DNA from 3 places in the Cytobacillus sp. BC1816 genome. Region 1 is predicted to be linked to each of the others. Evidence: a T-box and tRNA genes for the amino acid it is inferred to sense, from the RefSeq annotation. Region 1 holds a T-box; the other regions hold tRNA genes.
The links. A T-box is a leader RNA that pairs with one kind of tRNA and senses whether it is charged. The one in region 1 lies ahead of leuS (leucine--tRNA ligase), so its partner is inferred to be a tRNA-Leu.

Region 1 (9,993 bases):
GACCGCTCGAAAAAATGATGGAAGAAAAGCGCTTTAGGGAGGATCTATTCTATCGGATTAATGTTGTGCCGTTCATGATTCCTTCTTTGCGCGACAGGATGGAAGATTTATCACTCCTAATCGATAGCTTTATCAAGAAAATAACAAAAAAATCGGGAAAGAGAATTAGTGCAATTGAAGACGAGGTAATTGAAAAGTTTCATCAATATAGCTGGCCCGGCAATATTAGGGAGCTTGAAAATGTAATTGAGGCATCCATTCATTTAACAAGCAATGAAAGTATCACTACAGAATCATTGCCGGATTACATGAAAGAATCTGCTGTTTATCCCGTTGGAAAAAAGAACTTGAAGGACATTCTGGAAGAAACAGAAAAGCGGATATTGACCCAAAGTTTGAGCAAATATAACCAGGACCGATTAGAAGCTGCAAAAGCTCTAGGCATCAGTAAATCTTCTATGTATGAAAAACTAAAGAAATATGGAATTGAATAAGATTAACAGTCCAGAAATTCGGAATATGTTCCAGAATTCTGGACTGTTTTCATTCTAGTAATTTTATGTACACTTAGTCCCAGTATTAGACGTAATTATCAGAAAACTAGTCTATTATATCAGTGGACTTGTTCCCTGTGTATTCCAGAATCCTGGAAAAAGGATTCACTAATTGTTCACAATTCCCTTTATCTGCAAGCATTTCAAGTTGGCACGACTCTTGCATTATCTTTTCTCAGCAAGTTATTTTTCTGATTTTTTCTGCAAACGTTTTCAAAGAAAGGGGATGAAAAGTTTTTCTTATTTTTAGGCTCTTTTCGTATAAATTGTTGTTTTTCGCCTATTCATGTTGTCCGTTGATTTCCGCTCCAGGCTGCTCGCTTTCCGCGAGGTCTCTCCTGTCCCGCTGCAATCAACTCAGTAAATAGTATACAAATAGCAGCAAACCTTGCGAAAACAGCCTATTTTTAAAAACAAAGGGGGAAATGAAATGCTAAGTATGATTGGATTAATAGGCGGGCTTGCCCTGCTGATTTTCCTGACTATGCGGGGAATGAACCTGCTGGTTGTCGGGCCGTTATCTGCCTTGTTTGTAGCTCTTTTTAGCGGCATGCCATTATTTCCGCAGCTGGCAGGTGAAGGAGAGGCCAATTTGGTCGGGAACTATATGTCCGGCTTTTCAGGGTTTGTTACATCATGGTACCTAATGTTCCTATTGGGTGCAATTTTTGGGAAGGTAATGGAAGACAGCGGTGCGGCTGACAGTGTATCCAAAATGGTAGTGGATAAGCTCGGAATGAAATATGCCGTTCTTGCCATTGTCGCTTCCTGTGCTATTTTAACTTATGGCGGAGTCAGTTTATTCGTAGTTGCTTTCTCCGTATATCCAATGGCATTAAGTTTATTTAAACAGGCAAATCTTCCAAGAAGGTTCATCCCAGCAGCACTTGCCTTTGGATCTGTAACTTTTACGATGACTTCTGCGGGTTCACCGGAAATTCAAAACTGGATTCCGATTGAATTTCTTGGAACGACTCCATATGCAGGCTGGGAAGTCAGCTTAATTGTCGCTGTGTTCATGATGATTTTTGGCTACTGGTGGCTGAAGCGCATGATCACAAAGGCTGTAAACAAAGGAGAAACCTTTGAATCCCGCAAGCAGGATCCTGTAACTGAGAATAAGGAATTACCGCACCCTCTTATGGGAGTTCTCCCATTAGCTGTCGTTTTAATTATCTCATTTATATTCCATGACTCTCTTGCACAATCTGCACTTATTCTTGCATTACTGGGCGGAGTTATTGCCACATATCTATTGAATAGAAAGTATTTCACAAATTTCTGGAATGCTGTGTCTGATGGGACATTAGGCGCATTGATAGCGATAGGGAATACAGCTGCTGTTGTCGGGTTTGGCGGAGTGGCAAAGGCAGTGCCTGCATTTGCCACAGCTGTAGATTGGATGACAAGCATTCCTGGAAGCCCGCTGATAGGCGGTGCCATAGCAGTAAGTGTTATCGCCGGCATGACCGGTTCAGCTTCAGGCGGGCAGGCCATTGCATTGCCGATTCTGGCCCCGCATTATATGGACATGGGCGTCAATGCAGAAGCCCTGCACAGAACGGTTGCCATTTCATCTGGTGCCCTGGACTCTTTGCCGCATAATGGCTATGTTGTTACCACTGTACGGGCTATCTGCGGGGAATCTCATCAGGCTGCATATGGGGCTGTGGCTGCTGTAACGGTAATTGTTCCACTAATTGGGTTAGCATTGGCTATTATCTTATTCTCACTTGGTCTGGGAATCTAATTTCGGCAGGGGCCCATACAATGGAGCCCCGGCTTTGTTTTTGAAAGGAGCTTATTCATGGTACAAAATAAAGTAGTTTTTATAACCGGTGCAGCGCAGGGAATTGGCTATGAAATTGGCAAGAGATTTGCTGAACACGGCTCGAAAATTGTTCTGACAGATATTCAGGAAGAGGCCGTGAAAAAAGCTGCAGAAAATTTGCAGCATGAAGGTTTTGAAGCAATCGGGCTTAAATGTGATGTGACCTTAGAGTCTGATATACAAGCGGCCATCAATGAAACTGTCAGCCAATTCGGTGCCTTGGATGTGCTCATTAACAATGCAGGGCTGCAGCATGTTTCCTTTATTGAAGACTTTCCTACTGAGAAATTCGAGTTTCTGATCAAAGTAATGCTGACTGCACCGTTCATGGCCATTAAACATGTCATACCCGTTATGAAAAAACAAAAGTCCGGCCGTATTCTGAACATGGCATCCATTAACGGTCTTGTTGGATTCGCGGGGAAAGCAGCTTATAACAGTGCCAAGCATGGCGTTATAGGCCTTACTAAAGTCGCAGCATTGGAAGCTGCTGAAGATGGCATTACGGTTAATGCCATTTGCCCGGGCTATGTAGATACACCACTCGTAAGAAATCAGCTGAATGATCTTGCTAAAACAAGAAATGTACCTATTGAAAAAGCGCTGGAAGAAGTTATTTATCCCTTAGTGCCGCAAAAGAGGCTGCTGACGGTAGAAGAGATTGCGGATTATGCTATTTTTTTGGCTGGTGACGGAGCTAAAGGAATTACAGGACAGGCGGCAGTTATCGATGGAGGATATACTGTTCAGTAAATACAATCACATTTCGAAAAGCATTGCATATTCTAGTTATTAAATTCCTGTCAGGATAAGCCTACTTGCATCCTGGCGGGAAATTTATTACAATAGTCATATTCTTATACTAAAATGCTTAGATAAGGAGCAGTAGTGGTGCAACAGCCCGTTTTAGAGAGTTGACGGAAGGTGCAAGTCAGCCGGGCACATCATGAACTCGCCTTGGAGCAGCAAGTGTGAAGGACCAGTAATGCTTGCCGTTTTCCGCGTTAAGGATGAATGAAGCGAGTGACATGTTCACTAATGTGGGTGGTACCGCGGGAGATTTATACATAATCCTCTCGTCCCTTTTTTGGGATGAGAGGTTTTTTGTTTTATTTTTTAGGCTGATTTGTAAAGTTCGTTGCTTACAGACTAAGTTTAACTATCTGAGTTGATTGTAGCGGGGGGCACTTGATCCTCGAAAATGCTGACGCATTTTCTAAGTGCGGTGCTCATTCAATTCCTGCGGGAAGTGAGAGAAGTTAGAGACCCCGCAGGCGAAGCCGAGGAGGCTCTCCTCTCTCCCCGCGGGTTCGCTAAGTGCTTCCTGCTAAAATCAACGGGCAATATTCATAAGCCAAAAAACGGTTTACAAGAAAAGAGCCTGATTTTATTTTCAATAATAGGAGGAAACAAAAATGAGTTTCAATCATCAGGAGATTGAAAAAAAGTGGCAAGGCTACTGGGAAGAAAATAAAACTTTCAAAACAACTGAAGATAAAGGCAAGCGCAAGTTTTATGCGCTTGATATGTTCCCTTATCCTTCAGGCGCAGGACTTCATGTCGGTCACCCGGAAGGATATACGGCAACAGACATCCTTTCCCGTATGAAGCGCATGCAGGGCTATAATGTCCTTCACCCAATGGGCTGGGATGCATTTGGTTTGCCTGCCGAGCAATATGCCCTTGATACAGGAAACGATCCTGCTGAATTCACAGAACAGAATATCAACACCTTCCGCCGCCAGATTAAGGCTTTAGGTTTTTCATATGACTGGGATCGTGAAGTAAACACAACAGACCCTGAATACTATAAATGGACTCAGTGGATATTCTTAAAGCTTTATGAAAAAGGACTTGCATATATCGATGAAGTAGCTGTTAACTGGTGTCCCGCACTTGGAACAGTACTTGCAAATGAAGAGGTCATTGACGGAAAAAGTGAACGCGGAGGCCATCCGGTAGAACGCCGTCCAATGAGGCAGTGGATGCTTAAAATTACGGCTTATGCGGATCGCCTGCTTGAAGATCTTGATTTATTGGATTGGCCAGAGAGCCTTAAAGATATGCAGCGAAACTGGATCGGCCGTTCTGAAGGAGCAGAAGTAACGTTCAATATTGAAGACCATGATGGCACGTTCACTGTTTTCACCACAAGACCTGACACATTATATGGTGCAACATATGCTGTTCTTGCTCCAGAACATGTGCTTGTTGAAAAAATTACAGCAGATGGGCAGCGTGAGGCAGTTCAGGCTTACATTGACAAAGTAAAAAGCAAGAGCGATCTAGAGCGGACAGATCTTGCTAAAGAAAAAACAGGTGTCTTCACTGGCGCTTATGCGATTAACCCGGTCAATGGCGAAAAAATGCCAATCTGGATTGCAGATTATGTTTTAGTCAGCTATGGAACTGGGGCCATCATGGCGGTACCAGCTCATGACGAGCGCGACTATGAGTTCGCCAAGCAATTTGATCTTCCTATTAAAGAAGTCGTTGCCGGAGGAGATGTTGAAAAAGAAGCGTACACTGGCGATGGCGAGCATGTAAACTCAGATTTCCTTGATGGATTAAACAAAGAGGAAGCGATTGAGAAAATGATCGAATGGCTTGAAGAGAAAGGCATTGGCACTAAGAAGGTTACTTATCGTCTTCGTGACTGGCTATTCAGCCGCCAGCGCTATTGGGGCGAGCCGATTCCAGTGATCCACTGGGAAGATGGCACAATGACTGCCGTGCCGGAAGATCAGCTGCCATTAGTGCTTCCAAAAACAACGGAAATCAAACCATCCGGCACTGGAGAGTCACCATTAGCCAACATCGATGAGTGGGTTAATGTCGTGGATCCTGAAACAGGCAAAAAAGGCCGCAGGGAAACCAACACAATGCCGCAATGGGCAGGCAGCTGCTGGTACTATATTCGCTATATTGATCCGAAAAACAGTGAAGCTCTTGCAGACCCTGAGAAATTAAAAGAATGGCTTCCGGTTGATATTTATATCGGCGGAGCTGAACATGCGGTTCTTCATCTCCTATATGCCCGTTTCTGGCACAAGGTCCTTTATGATGTGGGAGTTGTCCATACGAAGGAACCGTTTCAAAAGTTATTTAACCAAGGTATGATTCTTGGGGAAAATAATGAGAAAATGAGTAAATCAAAAGGCAATGTCGTTAATCCGGATGAAATTGTAGCAAGCCATGGTGCTGATACTCTTCGTCTATACGAAATGTTTATGGGACCTCTTGAAGCTTCCATCGCATGGTCTACAAATGGATTGGATGGTTCAAGAAGATTCCTTGACCGGATCTGGCGTTTGTTTGTGGAAGAGACTGGTGAATTAAGTCCGAGAATTAAGGACATCGAAGAAGGCAGCAGCCTTGAAAAGGTTTACCACCAAACGGTGAAAAAAGTAACTGAAGACTACGAGGGGCTGCGTTTCAACACAGCTATTTCTCAAATGATGGTATTCATCAATGAAGCATATAAAGCAGATGTACTTCCAAAGACCTTTGCAGAAGGCTTTGTTAAAATGCTTTCACCTATTGCTCCTCACATGTCCGAAGAGCTTTGGTCTAAATTAGGGCATGGTGAATCCATTGCGTATGAAGCTTGGCCTGCATATGATGAAGCTAAAATGACAGATGATGAAGTCGAAATCGTTATCCAAATCAACGGCAAAGTTAAAGCAAAGCTTATGGTTCCAGCCGATGCCAAAAAAGATTTATTGGAGCAAATCGCAATGGGCGATGATAAAGTAAAAGAACAAATTGACGGAAAAACCGTCCGTAAAGTCATCGCTGTGCCAGGTAAACTTGTGAATATCGTTGCAAATTAAGGTATACCAGATGAAACCGCCTCTATTTGTCAGAGGTGGTTTTGTATTTGTGTTATAGAAACTTCCTATTTATATTTTTCGTCCCATATAGGGTATTATAGGAGTGGCAGCATTATTTAATGCTAAGTTCTATTTAAAAGGCTTTTCAGAAAGGGTGTTAGGATTGGAACGTATTGAAGAGATAACAACAGAAGAATTGCAAAAAAAGCTTGAAGAAGGGGAGAAACTTGAGCTTGTCGATGTAAGGGAAGATGAAGAGGTTGCATCCGGCATGATTCCAGGGGCGAGACATATCCGTATGGGCACGATACCTGAGAATCTTGATAAATTTGATAAAGATACGGAGTACATTATTATTTGCCGTTCTGGCAATCGCAGCGGAAACGTATGCCACTATTTGCAGGACCAGGGATATAAAGTCCGCAATATGACCGGGGGCATGCTGAACTGGCAGGGTGAAACAAAATAGAGAAGAGCGGAGCCGCAGCAGGCTTCGTTTTTTTGTGTTTTAGTTTTAAAAATTCAGAAAATTGGACAAGCTGATAAAAAAATCTGAAAGGAAGTTTCCTGTGATTAAGGTAAAGTTATTTGATCATGAACATGAAAAAGATCTGGAAAAGGATATGAATCATTTTCTGGAGAAGATTGAGGAAAAAAAGCTGCTGGATATAAAATATAATGTTGCCGCAGTGCAAGAGGATGAAGATGAACAAATTTATTGTTTCTCTGCCATGGTTATATATAGAGCCTGATGTCTGAGGAGCATCAGGCTCTCTTTATTATACGATCCTAGCTGAAACTGCTGCGTTTAATCCGGCTAACCTGCCTGTTACAAGTGCGGATGTGATATTATACCCGCCTGTGTAGCCGTGGATGTCCAGAATTTCTCCGCAGAAGAAAAGTCCTTCCATCAACTTTGAAGCCATTGTTTGCGGTTCAATTTCTTTTACGGAAACCCCTCCGCCGGTAACAAAGGCTTTATCGAGAGGCAGCGTCCCATTTACTTTAAACTGAAAAGATTTACAGGCTTTTACAAAGCTTCTGATCTTTTCGTTTGAAATCGAAGCTCCCTGTGAGGACGGATCAATTCCGTTCTGCTCAAGAAGAAACAAAAGATATCTTTCGGGCAGCATCCCTTTTAAGAGATTTTTAATACTTTTCTTTGGCTCTTCTTTGATCTTTTTGGACACATCCTGAAAAAGAGGCTCTTCTTTCATATCCGGGATTGCGTCTAAATTCATGACCACTTCTTTTAAGTTCCACTTCTTCATCGCTTTCACCGCATATTGGCTGCAGCGCAAGACGGCCGGGCCGCTAATGCCAAAATGGGTAAAAATCATATCCATCCGATGGGTTATGAGCACTTTTCCTTTAGGGTTTAAAACACTAAGCGCCACACTCCGGAGCGACAATCCCTGTAGCATTTTCTCTTTAATAAAGTTCTCAGAAGATGTCAGCGGAACCTCGGTTGGGAAAAGCTCTGTAATCGTATGGCCAGCTTTTTGCGCCCATGCATAGCCGTCGCCAGTTGAGCCGGTATGAGGGACTGATTTTCCTCCGACGGCAACTACAACTGAATCTGCTTCATATACATCGCCTGTTTTTAATTCTACCGATTTCACCCTGCCATTTTCATAGTGAACATCCTGGATAGGGCTGTTCGTTTTGATATCGACTTTCAGCTCCTTCAGCCTTGAGATCAAGGCATCAACAACAGATTGTGCTTTGTCGGTAACAGGAAACATCCGCCCGTGATCTTCTTCCTTCAGCTTAATTCCTAAATTCTCAAAGAAGCGGATAATATCCTCATTGCTGAAAATGGAGAATGCACTGTACAAAAAACGGCCATTGCCGGGAATATGCTTAATGATTTCATCCACTGGAAGCCTGTTGGTGACATTGCACCGGCCTCCTCCGGAAATGGCAAGCTTCCTTCCAAGCTTGTTTCCTTTGTCAATCAGAAGAACTTTTGCCTTCTGTTCCGCAGCACCGATTGCTGCCATCAATCCCGAAGGACCCCCGCCTATAACTATTACATCATATTTCATATTTTCACCAACTTATCTTGATTCGCTATAAAAGCAATAGCTACATTATAAATCAAATATCCTATTTCTAAAAATAATGCCCCATAATACGGTATTGCAAGTGGAATTTCCTCTGTAAGAAGAGTACACTACAAATAGTGTGTCTAAAAAGATAGAAAATTGACGAACTTACTGCGAATTGTTTTGGCAATCACAGGCTGTAAAAGCCTGCATGCTTTAGTTTTTTAAATAAGAGAGAAAGCTTTGAAAGTCGATTACTGTCCAGCTCAAAAGGGAACGCTTCGACAGCTTTATCATCGCTCGACTAAAAGCGCTGGCTTTTAGGAGGAGCGCCTACCCCCTCGAGATGTCGGAGGCTGGCAAGGCGCTTCCGCATTTCATAAAGGAAGGGATTATATGTCATCTAAGCTCTTAAAGGGAACCTTCATCCTTACGCTTGGCACCATTATCTCGAAGGTTCTTGGTTTGTTTTATGTTATTCCTTTTTACCAGATTGTGGGGAAGGAAGGGACAGCCCTTTATTCCTTTTCGTATACACCTTATACAATCTTTATTAGTGTTGCAACAGCGGGGGTTCCGCTTGCTGTTTCAAAGTTTATCTCTAAATATAATGCAATAGAGGAATATGCAGTCGGACGAAAGCTGTTCAAATCAGGTCTGGCTGTCATGACGGCAAGCGGAATCATTTCATTCCTGATCCTGTTCTTCCTTGCTCCAGCAGTTGCCGAAATGACACTGGCCGGGAAAGACGTTGAGGTTAGTGTTAAAGATGTAACAACTGTAATTAGAGCGGTATCATTTGCCCTGATTATTATTCCGTTCATGAGTTTGATAAGAGGGTTCTTTCAGGGACATCAGTCAATGGGTCCTACTGCCGTTTCACAGGTTGTGGAGCAGATTGTCCGCATCCTGTTCGTTCTTGCAGGTGCATATGTCGTTTTAAATGTAATGGAAGGTTCACTGACTGCAGCGATCAGTGTCGCCACTTTTGCTGCCTTTATTGGCGGACTCGGAAGCCTCGGGGTATTATTCTGGTATTGGTATAAACGTAAGCCGCATTTGGATAAACTGCTTGAAGAAGATAAAGGAACCGTTGATATTTCCTTAAAGGAAATATATAAAGAAATCATTCTTTATGCCGCACCGTTTGTATTTGTGGGTCTCGCGAATCCTCTCTTTCAGTTTATCGATCAGATAACATTTACCAGAGCGATGGATGCCATCGGTGAATCGAAAAATGCAGTAGCAGCCTTTTCTGTCCTGAACTTTGAGACGCATAAGCTGGTCATCATTCCTGTCTCGCTTGCCACAGCCTTCTCGCTGACGCTTGTGCCAAGTGTGACGAAAGCATTTATGGATGAAGATAGGTCAGATTTAAACCGCCAGCTTAACCAGACTTTCCAGGTGCTTCTTTTTCTGACTCTTCCTGCCGTAGCAGGATTATCCCTGCTTGCTGAGCCGGTTTTCACCCTATTTTATGAGCATAAAGATTTGGGTACTGAGGTGTTGAGAACTTATGCACCAGTGGCGATTCTCTTTGCTTATTATTCGGTAACTGCAGCCATTCTGCAGGGAATCAATGAGCAGCGTTTTACAATCTTAAGTTTGCTGACAGGCCTGCTGGTAAAGCTATCATTGAATATTCCGCTCATAAAACTGTTCGAAACACAGGGAGCCGTATTTGCAACCGCTCTTGGCTATATCGTAGCTATTTTAATTAACCTTTT
Region 2 (9,993 bases), 1.2 Mb from region 1:
CCCCGATAAGGGGCGCGGGTTAGAATTTCAATACAGCCAGGGTAGTATCCCACCGACGCCTCCACCGAAGCTAGCGCTCCGGCTTCTCAGGCTCCTACCTATCCTGTACAAGCTGTACCAAAATTCAATATCAGGCTACAGTAAAGCTCCACGGGGTCTTTCCGTCCTGTCGCGGGTAACCTGCATCTTCACAGGTACTATAATTTCACCGAGTCTCTCGTTGAGACAGTGCCCAGATCGTTACGCCTTTCGTGCGGGTCGGAACTTACCCGACAAGGAATTTCGCTACCTTAGGACCGTTATAGTTACGGCCGCCGTTTACTGGGGCTTCGATTCAAAGCTTCGCTTGCGCTAACCTCTCCTCTTAACCTTCCAGCACCGGGCAGGCGTCAGCCCCTATACTTCGCCTTGCGGCTTCGCAGAGACCTGTGTTTTTGCTAAACAGTCGCCTGGGCCTATTCACTGCGGCTCATCAGGGCTATTCACCCTAATGAGCACCCCTTCTCCCGAAGTTACGGGGTCATTTTGCCGAGTTCCTTAACGAGAGTTCTCTCGCTCACCTTAGGATTCTCTCCTCGCCTACCTGTGTCGGTTTGCGGTACGGGCACCTTTTCCCTCGCTAGAGGCTTTTCTTGGCAGTGTGGAATCAGGAACTTCGGTACTAAATTTCCCTCGCCGTCACAGCTCAGCCTATGTGGTAACGGGATTTGCCTCGTTACCGGCCTAACTGCTTGGACGCGCTAATCCAGCAGCGCGCTTACCCTATCCTCCTGCGTCCCCCCATTGCTCAAACGGTAAAGAGGTGGTACAGGAATATCAACCTGTTGTCCATCGCCTACGCTTTTCAGCCTCGGCTTAGGTCCCGACTAACCCTGAGCGGACGAGCCTTCCTCAGGAAACCTTAGGCATTCGGTGGATGGGATTCTCACCCATCTTTCGCTACTCATACCGGCATTCTCACTTCTAAGCGCTCCACGGGTCCTTGCGATCCCGCTTCAACGCCCTTAGAACGCTCTCCTACCACTGACATCGTAAGATGTCAATCCACAGCTTCGGTGATACGTTTAGCCCCGGTACATTTTCGGCGCGGAGTCACTCGACCAGTGAGCTATTACGCACTCTTTAAATGGTGGCTGCTTCTAAGCCAACATCCTGGTTGTCTAAGCAACTCCACATCCTTTTCCACTTAACGTATACTTTGGGACCTTAGCTGGTGGTCTGGGCTGTTTCCCTCTTGACTACGGATCTTATCACTCGCAGTCTGACTCCCATGGATAAGTCTTTGGCATTCGGAGTTTGTCTGAATTCGGTAACCCGATGGGGGCCCCTAGTCCAAACAGTGCTCTACCTCCAAGACTCTTACTACATGAGGCTAGCCCTAAAGCTATTTCGGAGAGAACCAGCTATCTCCAAGTTCGATTGGAATTTCTCCGCTACCCACACCTCATCCCCGCACTTTTCAACGTGCGTGGGTTCGGGCCTCCATCCAGTGTTACCTGGACTTCACCCTGGACATGGGTAGATCACCTGGTTTCGGGTCTACGACCACATACTCATTCGCCCTATTCAGACTCGCTTTCGCTGCGGCTCCGTCTCATCAACTTAACCTCGCATGTAATCGTAACTCGCCGGTTCATTCTACAAAAGGCACGCTATCACCCATTAACGGGCTCTAACTACTTGTAGGCACACGGTTTCAGGATCTCTTTCACTCCCCTTCCGGGGTGCTTTTCACCTTTCCCTCACGGTACTGGTTCACTATCGGTCACTAGGGAGTATTTAGCCTTGGGAGATGGTCCTCCCTGCTTCCGACGGGATTTCTCGTGTCCCGCCGTACTCAGGATCCACTCTGGAGGGAACGAAGTTTCAACTACAGGGCTTTTACCTTCTCTGGCCGGCCTTTCCAGACCTGTTCATTTACCTCGTTCCTTTGTAACTCCGTATAGAGTGTCCTACAACCCCAGGAGGCAAGCCTCCTGGTTTGGGCTAATCCCGTTTCGCTCGCCGCTACTCAGGGAATCGCGTTTGCTTTCTCTTCCTCCGGGTACTTAGATGTTTCAGTTCCCCGGGTCTGCCTTCCATACCCTATGTATTCAGGTAAAGATCCTATCCCATTACGGATAGGGGGTTTCCCCATTCGGAAATCTCCGGATCAAAGCTTACTTACAGCTCCCCGAAGCATATCGGTGTTAGTACCGTCCTTCATCGGCTCCTAGTGCCAAGGCATTCACCGTGCGCCCTTTCTAACTTAACCGTATTTGACAGGTTCATCGAAGATGAACAAGATCAAAGGTTTTTTACTCTATTTAACATAGAGAGAATTCACTAAAATGGCGATTACTCGGTTATTGCTTCTTCATAATCATTATCTAGTTTTCAAAGAACGAATCTTTCATTGAGAGATTGAACTCTCAAAACTGAACGAACAAAACGCGTCACGTTTCATGTAAATATCCTTAGAAAGGAGGTGATCCAGCCGCACCTTCCGATACGGCTACCTTGTTACGACTTCACCCCAATCATCTGTCCCACCTTAGGCGGCTGGCTCCAAAAGGTTACCCCACCGACTTCGGGTGTTACAAACTCTCGTGGTGTGACGGGCGGTGTGTACAAGGCCCGGGAACGTATTCACCGCGGCATGCTGATCCGCGATTACTAGCGATTCCGGCTTCATGCAGGCGAGTTGCAGCCTGCAATCCGAACTGAGAATGGTTTTATGGGATTCGCTTAACCTCGCGGTCTCGCAGCCCTTTGTACCATCCATTGTAGCACGTGTGTAGCCCAGGTCATAAGGGGCATGATGATTTGACGTCATCCCCACCTTCCTCCGGTTTGTCACCGGCAGTCACCTTAGAGTGCCCAACTGAATGCTGGCAACTAAGATCAAGGGTTGCGCTCGTTGCGGGACTTAACCCAACATCTCACGACACGAGCTGACGACAACCATGCACCACCTGTCATCCTGTCCCCCGAAGGGGAACGCCCTATCTCTAGGGTTGTCAGGAGATGTCAAGACCTGGTAAGGTTCTTCGCGTTGCTTCGAATTAAACCACATGCTCCACCGCTTGTGCGGGCCCCCGTCAATTCCTTTGAGTTTCAGCCTTGCGGCCGTACTCCCCAGGCGGAGTGCTTAATGCGTTTGCTGCAGCACTAAAGGGCGGAAACCCTCTAACACTTAGCACTCATCGTTTACGGCGTGGACTACCAGGGTATCTAATCCTGTTTGCTCCCCACGCTTTCGCGCCTCAGCGTCAGTTACAGACCAAAGAGTCGCCTTCGCCACTGGTGTTCCTCCACATCTCTACGCATTTCACCGCTACACGTGGAATTCCACTCTTCTCTTCTGCACTCAAGTTCCCCAGTTTCCAATGACCCTCCCCGGTTGAGCCGGGGGCTTTCACATCAGACTTAAGGAACCGCCTGCGCGCGCTTTACGCCCAATAATTCCGGACAACGCTTGCCACCTACGTATTACCGCGGCTGCTGGCACGTAGTTAGCCGTGGCTTTCTGGTTAGGTACCGTCAAGGTACCGGCAGTTACTCCGGTACTTGTTCTTCCCTAACAACAGAGTTTTACGATCCGAAAACCTTCATCACTCACGCGGCGTTGCTCCGTCAGACTTTCGTCCATTGCGGAAGATTCCCTACTGCTGCCTCCCGTAGGAGTCTGGGCCGTGTCTCAGTCCCAGTGTGGCCGATCACCCTCTCAGGTCGGCTACGCATCGTTGCCTTGGTGAGCCGTTACCTCACCAACTAGCTAATGCGCCGCGGGCCCATCTGTAAGTGATAGCCGAAACCATCTTTCAGCTTTCCCTCATGTGAGGGAAAGAATTATCCGGTATTAGCCCCGGTTTCCCGGAGTTATCCCAGTCTTACAGGCAGGTTGCCCACGTGTTACTCACCCGTCCGCCGCTGACTTCAGGGAGCAAGCTCCCATCTGTCCGCTCGACTTGCATGTATTAGGCACGCCGCCAGCGTTCGTCCTGAGCCAGGATCAAACTCTCCATATAAGAGTTGATTAAGCTCATAAGTTGTCTTTTCAAAAAAGACTAATGATTTAACGTTGACGTTTTTGTTCGTTCAGTTTTCAAAGATCAATCAGTAAGTTTGGAGCGGGTGAAGGGAATCGAACCCTCATCATCAGCTTGGAAGGCTGAGGTTTTACCACTAAACTACACCCGCATATAATTATCGTTTCCCGAATGGTCGGGAAGACAGGATTCGAACCTGCGACCCCTTGGTCCCAAACCAAGTGCTCTACCAAGCTGAGCTACTCCCCGTAATATGGCGCGCCCGAGAGGAGTCGAACCCCTAACCTTTTGATCCGTAGTCAAACGCTCTATCCAATTGAGCTACGGGCGCATCTTTTAAAAGCAACTCTTATATTATATCAACATGAAATTCAAATGTCAACAACTTTTTTGGTGCGGCCGAGAGGACTTGAACCTCCACGGGGTTGCCCCCACTAGGCCCTCAACCTAGCGCGTCTGCCATTCCGCCACGACCGCTTAATGAAGCGACAAGTAACATCATACCAAAACGTAGTACTTATCTCAATGGTAATTAATGGTGCGGGTGAAGGGAGTCGAACCCCCACGCCTTGCGGCGCCAGATCCTAAGTCTGGTGCGTCTGCCAATTCCGCCACACCCGCAATATGAAATTAAAATGGTGAGCCATGAAGGACTCGAACCTTCGACCCTCTGATTAAAAGTCAGATGCTCTACCGACTGAGCTAATGGCTCATCAAAAATGGCTGGGCTAGCAGGATTCGAACCTGCGAGTGACGGAGTCAAAGTCCGGTGCCTTACCGCTTGGCTATAGCCCAATAACAAATGGCGGTCCCGACGGGAATCGAACCCGCGATCTCCTGCGTGACAGGCAGGCATGTTAACCGCTACACCACGGGACCATCCACATAAAACCGTCGAAAACAAAAAAAGTGACCCGTACGGGATTCGAACCCGTGTTACCGCCGTGAAAGGGCGGTGTCTTAACCGCTTGACCAACGGGCCATTGTGAGAATTTTCTGGCGGAGAAGGAGGGATTTGAACCCTCGCGCCGCTTACGCGACCTACACCCTTAGCAGGGGCGCCTCTTCAGCCACTTGAGTACTTCCCCAAATATGGCTCCGCAGGCAGGATTCGAACCTGCGACCGTTCGGTTAACAGCCGAATGCTCTACCACTGAGCTACTGCGGAATAATAATAAACTTTATCGATAAAACACTTAACATCTTATCGACTCTTCATATTATAAGGACGCAGGCTATAAAAGTCAAGCTTGTTTTTAGAAGAATTTATTAGCCGTTTATCCTGTTTTGTCCTGCGACAATTATTAAATATAAAGTGAACTTAATCTAATGTCAATTCTTTTTTTAAAACTAATTTCCCCTTGCATTTACCGCAAACATATTTCTTCGTATCAACTATTCTTTTTCTTTGATAAGTTTGACGGCAATCCTTACACATATAAACAAGAATCTTAGCAGATCTATTTGTTTTTGGACGATCAGGCAAGGCCGAACAAAATCGGGGTGCTCCCACTTTTTTCATTAGCAATCTGAAATCCTGATCGCGATGTTTATATCCTTTTCCTTCTAAATGCAAATGATAATGACATAGCTCATGTTTAATAATTCCTTCTAATTCTTTGGCCCCAAGCTGCTCATAATACTTTTTGTTTATTTCAACATGATGTGATATCAGCATATATCTTCCGCCAGTCGACCTGAGGCGCGAATTAAAATAAGCCTGATGGCGAAAGGGCTTGCCAAAGCTTTCTAAAGATATCTTTTCAACAAGTGTCTGAAGCTCCTGGTCATTCATAAAAATGTTTTTCCTCTCTTATCGTAAACATGACAACCTATTATAGCATACATTATATATACCTTTTATAGCTCTGAACTCGCTTTGCTGCCCAAGGGAGCGATCATCAGATTCCAATCACGGGAGGTAATTCAGATGCCTGTATGGTTTCAAAATCAAATCCAGCGTGCTTTTTATGAAAAGGACCGCTATCAGATCAAACTGCTGAATCAGTGCTGGTTTTTCTATAGGAAGAAACACTGCTCATAAAATATGGCGAGCCTGAGATATACCCGCTTAAATCAGCTACAGCCCTTTATAAACCTTACAAGCATAAGCCAAATCACGCTAGAAATATTAATTTCCGTCGTGATTTGGCTTATGACTCGAAGAACTAGCTTTTTAACCCAGCAAAACAAAGGAATGTAATTTAGTTAGGCCCAAGCATAGTTAAGGCAACTCTTCCCTTGTGCTTATCAACAGAGTCAACCCAGACCGTTACTACATCCCCAACGGACACGACATCCAGCGGGTGTTTGACAAATTGGCGGCTAAGTTTGGATATATGAACAAGGCCATCCTGTTTGACTCCGATATCAACAAATGCACCAAAGTCGACAACATTTCTCACTGTCCCTTGAAGCTCCATCCCTTCCTGCAGATCTTCAAGTTTCAGCACTTCTTTCTTTAGCAGCGGCTTTGGCAGCTCATCACGCGGATCCCTTTCAGGTCTCATTAAGGCATCGATAATATCTCTCAGTGTAAGTTCACCAATTTCAAGCTCCCGGGCTGCCTGGCTGATATTTATGCCTTTTAGAGCTTCCCTTAATGATAGTGTTCCAAGGTCACTGGATTTAAAGCCGAGATTAGCAAGCAATTTATTTACTACTGCATAGGTTTCCGGGTGGATTCCAGTCCGGTCCAGAGATTCTTTCCCATCGATAATCCGCAGGAAGCCAATTGCCTGTTCATAGGTTTTGGCCCCAAGGCGCGGAATCTTTTTCAGCTGCTTGCGGTCTGTAAATTTCCCTTCTTCTTCCCGTTTCTTGATTATATTCACAGCAACTGTTTTTGAAAGGCCAGCTACATGCTGCAGCAATGAAGATGACGCTGTATTTACATTGACACCCACTTGGTTTACCGCTGTCTCTACAACAAAAGAGAGTGATTCTGTCAGCTTTTTCTGGGATACGTCATGCTGATATTGACCAACCCCCACGGACTTGGGATCAATCTTAACCAATTCTGCAAGAGGATCCTGGAGGCGGCGGGCGATGGATACGGCACTTCTTTCTTCTACCTGGAAATCAGGAAACTCTTCTCTGGCCAGGTCTGAGGCAGAATATACGCTCGCCCCTGCTTCATTGACAATTAGGTAGAATATCTCCTCTTTCATGTCCTTTAAAATGTCAGCGATGAACTGCTCGGTTTCCCTTGAGGCGGTTCCATTGCCGATGGCAACCATTTCTACTTTGTATGTGTTTAGAATATGAACTACTTTCTCTCGTGCTTGTTTCGTTTTGGAAACAGGCGGATGCGGATATATGACACCGATATCAAGTACTTTTCCTGTTTCATCTACAACAGCCAGCTTGCAGCCAGTTCTGTAGGCAGGGTCTACACCCAGTACCACCTTGCCTTTTAACGGGGGCTGAAGCAGAAGTTTTCTGAGATTTTCAGAAAAAATCATGATTGCCTGTTCTTCTGCTTTTTCAGTTAGTTCATTGCGGATTTCACGTTCAATCGAAGGCATAATCAGACGCTTGTATCCATCTTCAATGGCTTCCTTTACAAGTGCCCCTGCAGGGGAGCGTTCATCCTTTACCCACTTTTTATACAAGTACTTTAAAATAAATTCGGTATTTGGCTTAATGTTAATCCTTAAAACTTCTTCTTTTTCACCGCGGTTTAATGCAAGTGTGCGGTGTGGAACAATCTTGCTCACTGGTTCCTCATACTCGTAGTACATTTCATAAACGCCTTTTTCGTCAATCTCTTTATTCTTCACAGATGACTCAATAGTTCCCTTTTTGGCTGTTTCCATACGGATCCATTTTCTGCTTTCTGCTTCATCTGATGCCCATTCTGCGATAATATCTTTCGCTCCAGCAATTGCCTCTTCCGTTGTGGCTACTTCGTTTTCATCAGATAAGAACTCTTTCGCCTTTTCAGCAGGGGTTTCATTAAGGGGAAAGGTGAGAAGCCATTCAGCAAACGGTTCAAGCCCTTTTTCCTTTGCTGCAGTTGCTTTTGTGCGGCGCTTTTGCTTGTATGGCCGGTATAAGTCCTCTACCTCCTGCAGCTTCACCGCTTTTTCAATGTTGGATTTTAGCTCTTCTGTCAACTTGCCCTGTTCTTCAATTAAGCGGACTACCTCTTCTTTACGCTGATTGAGATTTTGTATGTATTGCCAGCGCTCCATGATATCCCGAATTTGAACTTCATCCAGTGCACCTGTCTGTTCTTTTCTGTATCGGGCAATGAACGGGACTGTGTTCCCTTCTTCCAATAAGCTGATTGTGTTTTTTACTTGTTTAATGGCTATGGATAATTCTTCAGCGATTAGGTTTAGTACTTGATTTTGTCTATCCAATGTTTTTTCCAAGATCATTCCTCCATCATAGAGTCTCACATTTCATTTTATCAAAAAGAAAAACAAAAAGCTTACCCTGTTCTAGAGTAAGCTTCCAAGTATGAAAGTAGCATCATCTGAAGTAGATGGATACTGCTTTTTTATATCTTCCGAGATAAGGTCAATAGGGAGAAATGCTTTCAGCAAAGATTTAACCCCTTGAATATTCAAGCCATCTGAGTATATCAAAAACTTAGATTCCGCTTCATACGTAAACCGCTGGGTATGAAACACCTGCGGCCTTCCTGACAGATATCCAGTTACAGGCAGGGGATAGGTGAGTTTTCCAGTAGACGAATACAGGAAAAACCGAATATTCCCTACACAGCTGTATACAAATTCCCTGGAGGCAAAATGGACTTTAAACAGTGCTACTGCTGCTCCTCTTTTTTGTAAAAGAACATCGTTGCAAAGCTTCATGAGCGTATCTACATCTTTCTCATGATGCTGCTCTACGACAGAAACAACAGCAGAAGAAGCTTCGTACGCGAATTCCCCGCTTCCAAGGCCATCTGCCAGCACACATACAAAGTATTCATCAGTTGCAGTGAAGTAATATCCATCACCGCAAAAAGCTTTGCCATCTTTAGCTGTCTGGTGAGCAATCACTTCGATGTTATCCCCAACCAATTTGGTCATGAAAGGCACTCCGAGTTATTTGTTTCAGAGTGGATCGCTTCCTGAAGCTTTTTGATTGCACGGCGCTGAAGTCTCGAGACATGCATCTGGGAAATCCCCAGTTTATCTCCAGCTTCTTTTTGGCTCATATTCTCAAGATATGTGTATTGTATAATTAATTTCTCTCTCTCAGACAGGACATGCAGGACTTTTTCAAGAACAAGCATTTGATTTACTTTTTCATAGCCCATGTCTTCATTTCCGACGATATCCAGTAATGTGACTGTTCCGCCATCAGAATCAGCCTCGATTGAATGGTCAACAGAAAGCGCCTGATAGCTTTTTCCCATTTCCATTGCTTCGAGCACTTCCTCTTCAGATACACCAAGCACATCGGCTATTTCGTCCACTCTTGGAGACCTATGAAGTTCTGTTGTCAGCTCTTCAACGGTCGCTTTAATTTTTGGGCCTAATTCCTTTATGCGGCGCGGAACATGAACGCTCCAGGTTTTATCCCTTAAAAAGCGCTTAATTTCGCCGATAATCGTAGGAACTGCAAAGGCCTCAAACGTTTTGCCAAAAGACTCATCATATCGGCGGATAGCCCCTAATAAGCCGATAATGCCCACCTGGACAATATCCTCATGATAAGATCTTCCCTTTGAGTACTTCCGGGCAATGGCTTCAACTAAATTCTGATATTGAAGTACCAGGGCGTTTTGAGCTTCTTCATCCTGGTGAAGCTGGTAGGCTTTGATTAAAGCATTTGTTTCTTCTTTGGATTTTTGGTTAGGTTGAGATTGTTTTTGCATCCCTCTCCACCTGCTCTCCCTCTAGGTATTTGGTCATGAAGACCGTAACACCCTCTTTGTGATGAATTCTTACTTCATCCATCAATGTTTCAATCAGGTATAGACCCAAGCCTCCTTCACGCAGGA
Region 3 (9,993 bases), 2.1 Mb from region 1:
CGCCTCCTAAAAAGTAACGGAGGCGCCCAAAGGTTCCCTCAGAATGGTTGGAAATCATTCGCAGAGTGTAAAGGCACAAGGGAGCTTGACTGCGAGACCTACAAGTCGAGCAGGGACGAAAGTCGGGCTTAGTGATCCGGTGGTTCCGCATGGAAGGGCCATCGCTCAACGGATAAAAGCTACCCCGGGGATAACAGGCTTATCTCCCCCAAGAGTCCACATCGACGGGGAGGTTTGGCACCTCGATGTCGGCTCATCGCATCCTGGGGCTGTAGTCGGTCCCAAGGGTTGGGCTGTTCGCCCATTAAAGCGGTACGCGAGCTGGGTTCAGAACGTCGTGAGACAGTTCGGTCCCTATCCGTCGTGGGCGCAGGAAATTTGAGAGGAGCTGTCCTTAGTACGAGAGGACCGGGATGGACGCACCGCTGGTGTACCAGTTGTCTTGCCAAAGGCATCGCTGGGTAGCTATGTGCGGAAGGGATAAGTGCTGAAAGCATCTAAGCATGAAGCCCCCCTCGAGATGAGATTTCCCATAGCGTCAAGCTAGTAAGATCCCTGAAAGATGATCAGGTTGATAGGTCAGAGGTGGAAGCGTGGCGACATGTGGAGCTGACTGATACTAATCGATCGAGGACTTAACCAAAACGAAAAGCGGAGGCGACTGTTCAACTTCGAGAGAAGTTAGGAGCCGAAGCTAGACAAGTCATTGGTGAATACTCGGCAAATGCTTCTTCATGCATTATCTAGTTTTGAGGGAACGAAAAAAAGTAAATTTCCTCTTGAAAAATGATAAAAAGACGGTATAATAATACTTGTCTTTGAAAAAATAGTCTGGTGGCGATGGCGAGAAGGTCACACCCGTTCCCATACCGAACACGGAAGTTAAGCTTCTCAGCGCCAATGGTAGTTAGGGGCTGTCCCCTTGTGAGAGTAGGACGCTGCCGGGCTGTTTTACAAATATCATTATTCCGCAGTAGCTCAGTGGTAGAGCATTCGGCTGTTAACCGAACGGTCGTAGGTTCGAATCCTACCTGCGGAGCCAAATGGAGAGCTGTCCGAGTGGCCGAAGGAGCACGATTGGAAATCGTGTATACGCTAACCGCGTATCAAGGGTTCAAATCCCTTGCTCTCCGCCATTATAATTTCTATATTGGCCCCTTGGTCAAGCGGTTAAGACACCGCCCTTTCACGGCGGTAACACGGGTTCGAATCCCGTAGGGGTCACCATTTTGGAGGATTAGCTCAGCTGGGAGAGCATCTGCCTTACAAGCAGAGGGTCGGCGGTTCGATCCCGTCATCCTCCACCATATTATTGTCGCGGGGTGGAGCAGTCCGGTAGCTCGTCGGGCTCATAACCCGAAGGTCGCAGGTTCAAATCCTGCCCCCGCAATCTGGTCCGGTAGTTCAGTTGGTTAGAATGCCTGCCTGTCACGCAGGAGGTCGCGGGTTCGAGTCCCGTCCGGACCGCCATTTTTACAAAAAGTAAATAATATGTGGCTCAGTAGCTCAGTCGGTAGAGCAAAGGACTGAAAATCCTTGTGTCGGCGGTTCGATTCCGTCCTGAGCCACCTTTACTGAATTGATTTGCCGGTGTAGCTCAATTGGTAGAGCAACTGACTTGTAATCAGTAGGTTGGGGGTTCAAGTCCTCTTGCCGGCACCATTCTTTATGCTAATATGGAGGGGTAGCGAAGTGGCTAAACGCGGCGGACTGTAAATCCGCTCCTTCGGGTTCGGCAGTTCGAATCTGCCCCCCTCCACCAATTTATATAGGGGTATAGTTTAATGGTAAAACGAAGGTCTCCAAAACCTTTGATGTGGGTTCGATTCCTACTACCCCTGCCAATATTATAATGGCGGCTGTGGCGAAGTGGTTAACGCATCGGATTGTGGCTCCGACACTCGTGGGTTCGATTCCCATCAGTCGCCCCATAAATTTATAGTAACAGTACGAGTATAACTCTCATATAAATGTGATATGAACTATCAATGGGCTATAGCCAAGCGGTAAGGCACCGGACTTTGACTCCGTCACTCGCAGGTTCGAATCCTGCTAGCCCAGCCATTTTGCGGAAGTAGTTCAGTGGTAGAACATCACCTTGCCAAGGTGAGGGTCGCGGGTTCGAATCCCGTCTTCCGCTCCAGAATAAACTTCATTTTATGGCGGCATAGCCAAGTGGTAAGGCAGAGGTCTGCAAAACCTTTACCACCGGTTCGAATCCGGTTGCCGCCTCCATAATCTAAATCTTGATTCGCTGATATACGCCGGGGTGGCGGAACTGGCAGACGCACAGGACTTAAAATCCTGCGGTAGGTGACTACCGTACCGGTTCGATTCCGGTCCTCGGCACCACAAGATTTACTACATTTTAATATGCCGGTGTGGCGGAATTGGCAGACGCGCACGACTCAAAATCGTGTTCCTTCTGGAGTGTCGGTTCGACCCCGACCACCGGTATCTAAAAAGAGGTTTCCCAATAGGGAAATCTTTTTTTGTTGTTTAATTAATATCTGTGCAAATTTTTAAAGCGGATAGCAAATATCAATGCAGCCATTCTGCTGATTGTGATGTAATATTATCTATCTTGGACGTAACACACATCTGTTGCTTACTTTAGTAATTCAAACCTGGTTTATCTTGTTTCATAGGAACCTTCCGAACAGTTAAGAACCCCCTCTCGAAACCACCCTCTGAATCTTTCGGAACCCTGCATTGAAACAACTTTTATTAGGATGGTGCTGTATACCATCTGTCCTGTTCGATATAAAAGTCTCCCTCATAATTCTTGACTTCAAAAATGTAGATGCAGCCTCCAGTGATTAATAATGAATCTATTTGGAAAAAGCCCACATCTCTATGTTCAAGATAGCTTCATTCTATGCAATGTTTTCCATTTCCACAAGCTAATCCTTTTAAAGAAGTCAAAATATTGCACCATTTTAGTCAATCCAGTCACCTATATATGCAAACGGTTTCAAATATAATGTAGGAAAGCGTTTGCAAGAGATGAGGGGGCGGTGAAGAGATTTGGAGACAAAGATTGAAGTCGGGGAAGCAGCAGTCAATTCAGAGGTTAAAACAGTATCCAGGAAAAAAGCAAATCTGAAAAAAATGCTAACATACAGCGCATTTGTAGGACCGGCATTGATTTTTTTCCTGGTGATTCAAATCATTCCTTTTTTGATGGGAATTTATTATTCTTTTACTTCCTGGAATGGTGTCAGTTCTGTAGTTGAGTGGGTCGGACTTGAAAATTATATAAAGATCTTTAAAAATGATCCCAAGTTTTTTGATTCCTTCATTTTTACTACCAAGTTTATGTTAGCCTCGGTTATTATTAGTAATTTACTAGGTTTTGGGCTTGCATTATTATTGAACGCAGCATTGAAGTCCAGAAATTTATTGCGGACTGTGTTCTTCATTCCTAATGTTATCGGGGGATTATTGCTTGGGTTCATCTGGCAGTTTATTTTTGTAAAAGGGTTTGCTGCAATTGGAAATCTTACAGATCTATCCGTATTTAAGCTGCCATGGCTTGGGGATGAGTCAACAGCATTCTGGGGAATTGTAATTGTGTTTGCCTGGCAGATCAGCGGATATATGATGGTTATTTATATTGCAGCGCTGCAGGGGGTTGATCAGACATTGCTGGAGGCCGCCAGGATCGATGGGGCATCAAGCTGGACACTTCTGACGAAAATTATTATTCCTCTTATTTTGCCGGCGTTTACGATTTGTTTCTTTTTAACTATTTCAATGGCATTTAAGATTTTCGACCTGAATATTTCACTGACAGGCGGAGGTCCATTTAATTCAACACAATCTGTTGCAATTAATATTTATCAGGAAGCATTCCAGAATAACCGGTATGGTCTGGGTACCGCGAAATCCATTTTGTTCTTCCTTGTTGTAGCAATTTTTACAACGGTTCAGGTTATGATGACCAAGAAAAGGGAGGTTGAGGCCTAATGAGTCCCAGATATACGAAGGTTACGTTTCTGCTCGAGATTATCGGAATCGTATTAGGAATCATATTCCTCATACCTTTTTATTTCGTGATCATCAATTCTGTAAAAGGTTTTGCAGATATTTTGATTGATGCTGCAGCGTGGCCGCAGGAGTTTTTATTCTCCAATTACTTGAAGGTATGGGATATTATTAATTTCCCGCGGGCCTTCTGGAATTCGCTTATAATTACGGTGATCAGCAATATTGGACTGGTTGTCATTAGTTCCATGGCTGCCTGGAAGATGGTCCGAACCCCGGGGAAATTCAGCAAAATCCTGTTTGCGTTATTTGTATCTGCGATGGTTATTCCTTTCCAGACGGTCATGATACCGCTGATGAAGCTGGGAGGCACGCTGAATCTGACAAACAGCATACCTGGTCTCATCATTATGTATTTTGGCTTTGGTGTACCATTATCGCTTTTCCTGTATCACGGATTTATTAAAACAGTTCCAATAGAGATAGAAGAATCGGCCCGAATTGATGGGTGCAGCCAGTTTGGGGTCTTTTGGAGAATTGTTTTTCCGCTTCTAAAGCCAATCACTGTAACGGTTATTATTTTAAATACATTATGGATCTGGAATGATTATCTTCTGCCACTTCTTGTGCTTCAGGATGCAGAACTAAGGACGATTCCTTTGGCCACAAGTTCATTCTTTGCACAATATACAAAGCAATGGGACATGGGACTGGCCGCCCTTGTGATGGGCATTACACCTGTTGTTATTTTCTTCCTGTTTCTGCAGAGGCATATTATTAAAGGCATTGCACAAGGTTCCATCAAGTAGTTATAGAGACTTTTGCGGCCATATGGGCTGTTAAAGTTTATATAAAAAATTATTCAGGGGGGAAACAAAATGAAACGCTTTGCTCTATTACTGCTGTCATTGGTTCTGATGGCGGGCATTATGGCGGGCTGTTCTTCTTCCAGCTCTTCAGGGGATGAAAAGCCAAAGGATGATTCAAATAATGATGATGAAGTGGTAACATTGAATTTGTTCCAGTTTAAAGTGGAGATTGCCGATCAGCTTCAGGCAATGATCGGTGAATTCGAAAAAGAGCATCCGAATATTAAAGTAAAGCTTGAATCAGTCGGCGGCGGTGCTGATTATGGTGCTGCATTAAAAGCAAAGTTTGCATCCGGCGAACAGCCTGACATTTTTAACAATGGCGGATTTAAAGAATTGGAGCTTTGGAAAGAGCATCTTGCAGATCTTTCGAATGAGCCTTGGGCAGAGCATGTGCTTCCAATTGGAAAAGTTCCAATGACTGATACAGACGGCAAACTTTATGGAATGCCTGTAAACCTTGAAGGATACGGTTTCATTTATAATAAGGATTTATTTGAAGAAGCAGGCATCACTGAACCACCTAATACGATTTCTGAACTGAAGGATGCTTCTGAAAAACTAAAAGATAAAGGAATTACTCCTTTCTCTGCCGGTTATGGAGAGTGGTGGGTCATTGGCCAGCATTTACTAAATATTCCATTTGCACAGCAGGAAGATCCGGTGGCATTTATTGAGGGCTTATACAGCGGATCTGAAAAAATTACTGGCAATGATAAATTTAAAGAGTTCAAAGAAGTGCTTGATACTGAAATAAACTTTGGAAATGATAATCCATTAACAACAGATTATAATACGCAAGTAACGCTATTTGCATCCGGCAATACAGCAATGCTTCAGCAGGGGAACTGGACAGAAAACATGATTCTTGAAATCAACCCTGAAATTAATATGGGATTCCTGCCAATTCCGCTTACTGATGATGAGGCTGAAGCAGACCGTTTACCGGTAGGCGTTCCGAACAACTGGGTTCTTAATAAAAATTCAGAGCATCTTGAAGAAGCAAAATTATTCCTTGACTGGATGGTTTCTTCTGAAACAGGAAAGCGTTATATCACAGAAGAGTTTGCGTTCATTCCTGCCTTCGACAATATAGAACCAACCGGTTTAGGCCCGCTTGGACAGCATATTCTTGAGTATTCTAAGGAAGAGAAAACCGTTCCTTGGACATGGTTCAGGTGGCCGGATGGTGCAAATAAAGAGTTTGCTGCAACAATCCAGGAATACGCTGCAGGAAAGATTGACTATGATACGGTCGTAGAACGCTTCCAGGCATCCTGGGATAATCTGAAATAAATTTGGTTAAACAGGAAGCATGTCTGCGGAAGATATGCTTTCTGTTTTATATTTTAATTATATGCAAAACCCCATAACAAAAAGGCATCCCCAAAAAGGGAAGTTCGCTTTATACTATTGTAAAAGACAAAGCAGCGGGGGATGTAAATGTTCAAAAAGAGCATTAGAAATAAACTGATTGTTCTATTGATGGTAGCCACGATCGTTCCATTTGGGGCGTCTATAATCATCACTTATTATCATACAGCGGAATCATTGAAAGACCAGGCCATTAAGGAAAATAGCAACCTATTATATCAAGGAAAAGTGAACCTGGAGGGTTACATAAATGAGCTGGACGGATTAACACTATCCCTTTACAATAATCCAGGTTTAATAAACTTTTTAAAAGATCCCCAAAAGGAAAATAATTATCAGGCAGTGGAAGCTGTAAGAAATGTAATTTCTACCATACTGTATGCAGAAGAAAATATCAAAAGAGTTAACATTGCTGTTGCAAAGGAAGATCGTCTTATAACAGCTTCCAGGCGCTCTACAGTTATTTTTTCAAAGAAGCTGACAAATGCCAATCAGGAATTTTACGTAAAAGCCAAAGAAAGTCCAAGTAATATGTATCTTGAGCCTATTCATAAGATAAAGGAGCCTGAGGACAAAAAGCCTAAAAATGTAATAACGCTTCACAGATCTTTAATCAATATTCCATCAGATGATGTATTGGCATATATCTCACTGGAGTTCTCACCAGATCAAATAACCAATATCAGCCGTAATCTTTATTCGGGTGAAAATGAAGAATTCTATATAATATCTCCTGAAGGTGAATTGATCTACCGTTCAACTGATGAAACTGATGAAGATTCTAAGTCGACTGATTGGATCGATTGGGTAATGAGTACAAATAAAGAAAATGGCACGGTTGAATGGAAAGAAGGTTCTTTCAACGGCGTCATGATATACGATCAATTATCGCAAAATTCTGGCGGCTGGTATCTTGTTAAGCGTGTCCCATATATCACTTTATATGAAAGTGCATTCAGCGTGGCGAAAATCAATATCATGTTTGGTGTAATAGGACTCATACTGGTTATTCTTGCCACTCTATTTATCTCTGTTAGAATCACTTCACCAATCAGAATCCTGCTGAAATATATTGATCAGGTTGAAAAGGGAAACCTTAATGTCCGTTTTCAATCTTTCGGCAATGATGAGATTGGCTATCTCGGTGATCGTTTTAAACAAATGATCGATAAAATTAATGATTTAATCAATCGGGAGTATAAACTTCAGCTTGAAAACAAGACCAATCAGCTAAAGGTTCTGCAGTCACAGGTTAATCCGCATTTTTTATATAACGCGTTGCAGTCTATCGGAACAGCAGCATTAAAAAATCAGGGTCCGCAGATTTATTCGTCTGTTACCCGCCTTTCTAAAATCATGCGGTACAGTATGAATATGGAGGAGGATATGGTTCCTCTTCAAAAAGAGATCGAACATACCAAGTCTTATCTCCTGCTGCAAAAAGAGAGGTTTGGTGACCAGCTTCAGTTCAGTTTTCAGCTTGATGAAGCAGCAATGGGGTTTCCTGTTCCGAAAATGATTCTACAGCCAATAGTGGAGAATTACTTTAAGCATGGTTTTGATGCGCGGGAAAAAGCTGGAGAGGTTAGTATCACCTGCAGACAGGATGAATTTTATCTGGATATTCTGATCGAGGATAATGGCACAGGCGTCTCTGAGAGCAGGCTGGAGGAAATCCGATTTCATTTGATGAATGACAGGATGGGGCAAAAGGGTGAGTTAACGAATATCGGACTGAAGAATGTTTACACCCGGTTAAAACTCTATTATGGCAATCGGGCATTCCTGCAGCTTAAGAATCTTGAGCGAGGCGGGCTGCTTGTTTCTATTAAACTTCCAAAAAGGATGGAAGGTGGATAAGATGAAAGCAATTATTGTGGATGATGAAAAACATGTGAGGGAAGGCTTGCTTCTTCTGGGAGATTGGAGCCGCTTTGGTATTGACACAATCATGGAGGCTGTTGATGGAAATGAGGCCATAAAGCTGATTAAAGAGCATCGCCCGGAAATCATATTCACTGATATGAGCATGCCAAAGAGAGATGGCATAAGCCTTTTAAAATGGATTCATTCTTCGGGTTTATCCAGCAAGACGATTGTCGTCAGCGGATATGATGATTTTGACTATATGAGGAATGCCATCTGTTATAAAAGCTTTGATTATATCTTGAAGCCTATTGATCCTGAAATACTGAATGAAACCCTGGAAAAAGCTATAAATGAATGGAAACAGCAAAGTACTCCTGAGGAATGCAAGCAGGAGCATGACGGAGAGATGAATGTGATTCAGCAAATAGAACAGTTTTTGCTGGAAAGCTATAACAAGGATATTAACCTGCAGGAAATTGCAGATAGATTTTATTTAAGCAGGGAGTACATTTCCAGGAAGTTTAAACAGGAATACCAGGCTACCATAACAGATTTTATTACGAATGTTCGAATGAACAAGGCAAAAGAGCTTCTGCAGAACCCTAAACTGAAAATCTATGAAATTGCTTTCCAGGTCGGCTATCAGGATGAAAAGTATTTTAGCAAAGTGTTTAAAAAGACAGTGGGGATTTCCCCAAATGAATATCGAAGTATGAATTAACAGAAGGAGGAAGATCATGATCAACGTGCTTGTTTGGAATGAGAATCGACATGAACAAAGGGATGAAAAGGTAAAGTCTGTCTATCCGGATGGTATTCACCGTGCCATTGCAGACTTTTTAAAGGAAGAAGATCATAAAGTAAAGACAGCTACATTGGATGAGCCCCAGCATGGACTTAGTGATGCTGTTTTACAGGAAACAGACGTTTTGGTCTGGTGGGGACATCTTGCGCATGGGGAAGTTGAGGATGCAACCGTTGAAAAAGTAAAACAAAGAGTGCTGGACGGAATGGGGCTGATTGTCCTGCATTCTGGCCATTTCTCTAAAATTTTTAAAGCATTGATGGGAACATCCTGTGATTTAAAATGGAGAGAAGCGGATGAAAAGGAACGGATTTGGATTGTAGATCCAGGCCATCCCATTGCAGAAGGACTTGGAGAATATATTGAACTTGAAAAAGAAGAAATGTATGGGGAACATTTTGATATCCCGGCACCGGATGAACTTGTAATGGTGAGCTGGTTTGAAGGCGGAGAAGTTTTTCGGAGCGGCTGTACATACAGGCGCGGAAAAGGGAAAATCTTTTATTTTCGCCCAGGACATGAAACATATCCAACTTATTATCATAAGGACGTTCAGCAGGTTATTAAAAATGCTGTTAATTGGGCTAAACCAGCTGATCTTCCTGTACCGGTCTATGGGAATGCGAAGCCATTGGAGAGAATTAGAGTGAGTCAAGAAGGAGTGGAGAATTAAGATGAAAAAACTCAAAATTGGAATAATTGGCTGTGGAAGTATAGCCAAGCATAGGCATATGCCTGAATATCATGCAAGCAGCGGTGCTGTCATTGCAGCGGTATGTGATATTAATGAAGAGCGTGCAAATGTGTTTGCCGGCTTGTACGGGGCGGAGGTGTACACCGATTATAGAGAATTGTTGGCTAATAAGGATATAGATGCAGTGAGTGTCTGCACCCCGAATTATCTGCATGCTCCCATTTCAGCTGCAGCATTAAACGCCGGCAAGCATGTTTTATGTGAAAAGCCAATGGCAACTTCTATGGAAGAAGCAAAGGACATGATTGAAGCAGCAAGTAAAAATGGAAAGAAATTAATGATTGCTCATAATCAGCGCTTTGTTCCATCGCATAAAAAAGCAAAGGAATTGATTG

Region 2: it has a tRNA-Leu gene. The T-box ahead of leuS (leucine--tRNA ligase) is inferred to sense a tRNA for this amino acid. The anticodon was not compared.
Region 3: it has a tRNA-Leu gene. The T-box ahead of leuS (leucine--tRNA ligase) is inferred to sense a tRNA for this amino acid. The anticodon was not compared.

Annotation. Positions count from the first base shown of each region.
Region 1 is NZ_CP195611.1:4,390,708-4,400,700, reverse strand. It holds gene ACR42H_RS22280 (sigma-54 interaction domain-containing protein) at 1-494, shown strand, start outside; gene ACR42H_RS22275 (GntP family permease) at 985-2,304, shown strand; gene ACR42H_RS22270 (3-hydroxybutyrate dehydrogenase) at 2,362-3,138, shown strand; T-box leader at 3,249-3,472, shown strand; gene leuS (leucine--tRNA ligase) at 3,801-6,218, shown strand; gene ACR42H_RS22260 (rhodanese-like domain-containing protein) at 6,382-6,687, shown strand; gene ACR42H_RS22255 (sporulation protein Cse60) at 6,788-6,970, shown strand; gene ACR42H_RS22250 (NAD(P)/FAD-dependent oxidoreductase) at 6,998-8,266, opposite strand; gene ACR42H_RS22245 (putative polysaccharide biosynthesis protein) at 8,663-9,993, shown strand, end outside.
Region 2 is NZ_CP195611.1:259,117-269,109, reverse strand. It holds rRNA gene ACR42H_RS01510 (23S ribosomal RNA) at 1-2,254, opposite strand, end outside; rRNA gene ACR42H_RS01505 (16S ribosomal RNA) at 2,461-4,010, opposite strand; tRNA gene ACR42H_RS01500 (tRNA-Gly) at 4,109-4,182, opposite strand; tRNA gene ACR42H_RS01495 (tRNA-Pro) at 4,204-4,280, opposite strand; tRNA gene ACR42H_RS01490 (tRNA-Arg) at 4,286-4,362, opposite strand; tRNA gene ACR42H_RS01485 (tRNA-Leu) at 4,423-4,508, opposite strand; tRNA gene ACR42H_RS01480 (tRNA-Leu) at 4,568-4,652, opposite strand; tRNA gene ACR42H_RS01475 (tRNA-Lys) at 4,668-4,743, opposite strand; tRNA gene ACR42H_RS01470 (tRNA-Gln) at 4,752-4,826, opposite strand; tRNA gene ACR42H_RS01465 (tRNA-Asp) at 4,835-4,910, opposite strand; tRNA gene ACR42H_RS01460 (tRNA-Glu) at 4,942-5,013, opposite strand; tRNA gene ACR42H_RS01455 (tRNA-Ser) at 5,029-5,119, opposite strand; tRNA gene ACR42H_RS01450 (tRNA-Asn) at 5,125-5,199, opposite strand; gene ACR42H_RS01445 (SprT family protein) at 5,353-5,826, opposite strand; gene cmpA (cortex morphogenetic protein CmpA) at 5,962-6,075, shown strand; gene ACR42H_RS01435 (Tex family protein) at 6,236-8,416, opposite strand; gene ACR42H_RS01430 (PP2C family serine/threonine-protein phosphatase) at 8,480-9,076, opposite strand; gene sigB (RNA polymerase sigma factor SigB) at 9,073-9,867, opposite strand; gene rsbW (anti-sigma B factor RsbW) at 9,845-9,993, opposite strand, start outside.
Region 3 is NZ_CP195611.1:1,173,609-1,183,601, forward strand. It holds rRNA gene ACR42H_RS06195 (23S ribosomal RNA) at 1-643, shown strand, start outside; rRNA gene rrf (5S ribosomal RNA) at 831-947, shown strand; tRNA gene ACR42H_RS06205 (tRNA-Asn) at 968-1,042, shown strand; tRNA gene ACR42H_RS06210 (tRNA-Ser) at 1,046-1,136, shown strand; tRNA gene ACR42H_RS06215 (tRNA-Glu) at 1,153-1,227, shown strand; tRNA gene ACR42H_RS06220 (tRNA-Val) at 1,232-1,307, shown strand; tRNA gene ACR42H_RS06225 (tRNA-Met) at 1,317-1,390, shown strand; tRNA gene ACR42H_RS06230 (tRNA-Asp) at 1,394-1,470, shown strand; tRNA gene ACR42H_RS06235 (tRNA-Phe) at 1,496-1,568, shown strand; tRNA gene ACR42H_RS06240 (tRNA-Thr) at 1,587-1,662, shown strand; tRNA gene ACR42H_RS06245 (tRNA-Tyr) at 1,679-1,762, shown strand; tRNA gene ACR42H_RS06250 (tRNA-Trp) at 1,771-1,844, shown strand; tRNA gene ACR42H_RS06255 (tRNA-His) at 1,856-1,931, shown strand; tRNA gene ACR42H_RS06260 (tRNA-Gln) at 1,990-2,064, shown strand; tRNA gene ACR42H_RS06265 (tRNA-Gly) at 2,069-2,143, shown strand; tRNA gene ACR42H_RS06270 (tRNA-Cys) at 2,162-2,235, shown strand; tRNA gene ACR42H_RS06275 (tRNA-Leu) at 2,264-2,352, shown strand; tRNA gene ACR42H_RS06280 (tRNA-Leu) at 2,376-2,457, shown strand; partial or broken gene ACR42H_RS06285 (nuclease-related domain-containing protein) at 2,740-2,853, opposite strand; gene ACR42H_RS06290 (carbohydrate ABC transporter permease) at 3,028-3,969, shown strand; gene ACR42H_RS06295 (carbohydrate ABC transporter permease) at 3,969-4,796, shown strand; gene ACR42H_RS06300 (ABC transporter substrate-binding protein) at 4,866-6,152, shown strand; gene ACR42H_RS06305 (sensor histidine kinase) at 6,300-8,090, shown strand; gene ACR42H_RS06310 (response regulator transcription factor) at 8,092-8,820, shown strand; gene ACR42H_RS06315 (ThuA domain-containing protein) at 8,837-9,577, shown strand; gene ACR42H_RS06320 (Gfo/Idh/MocA family protein) at 9,579-9,993, shown strand, end outside.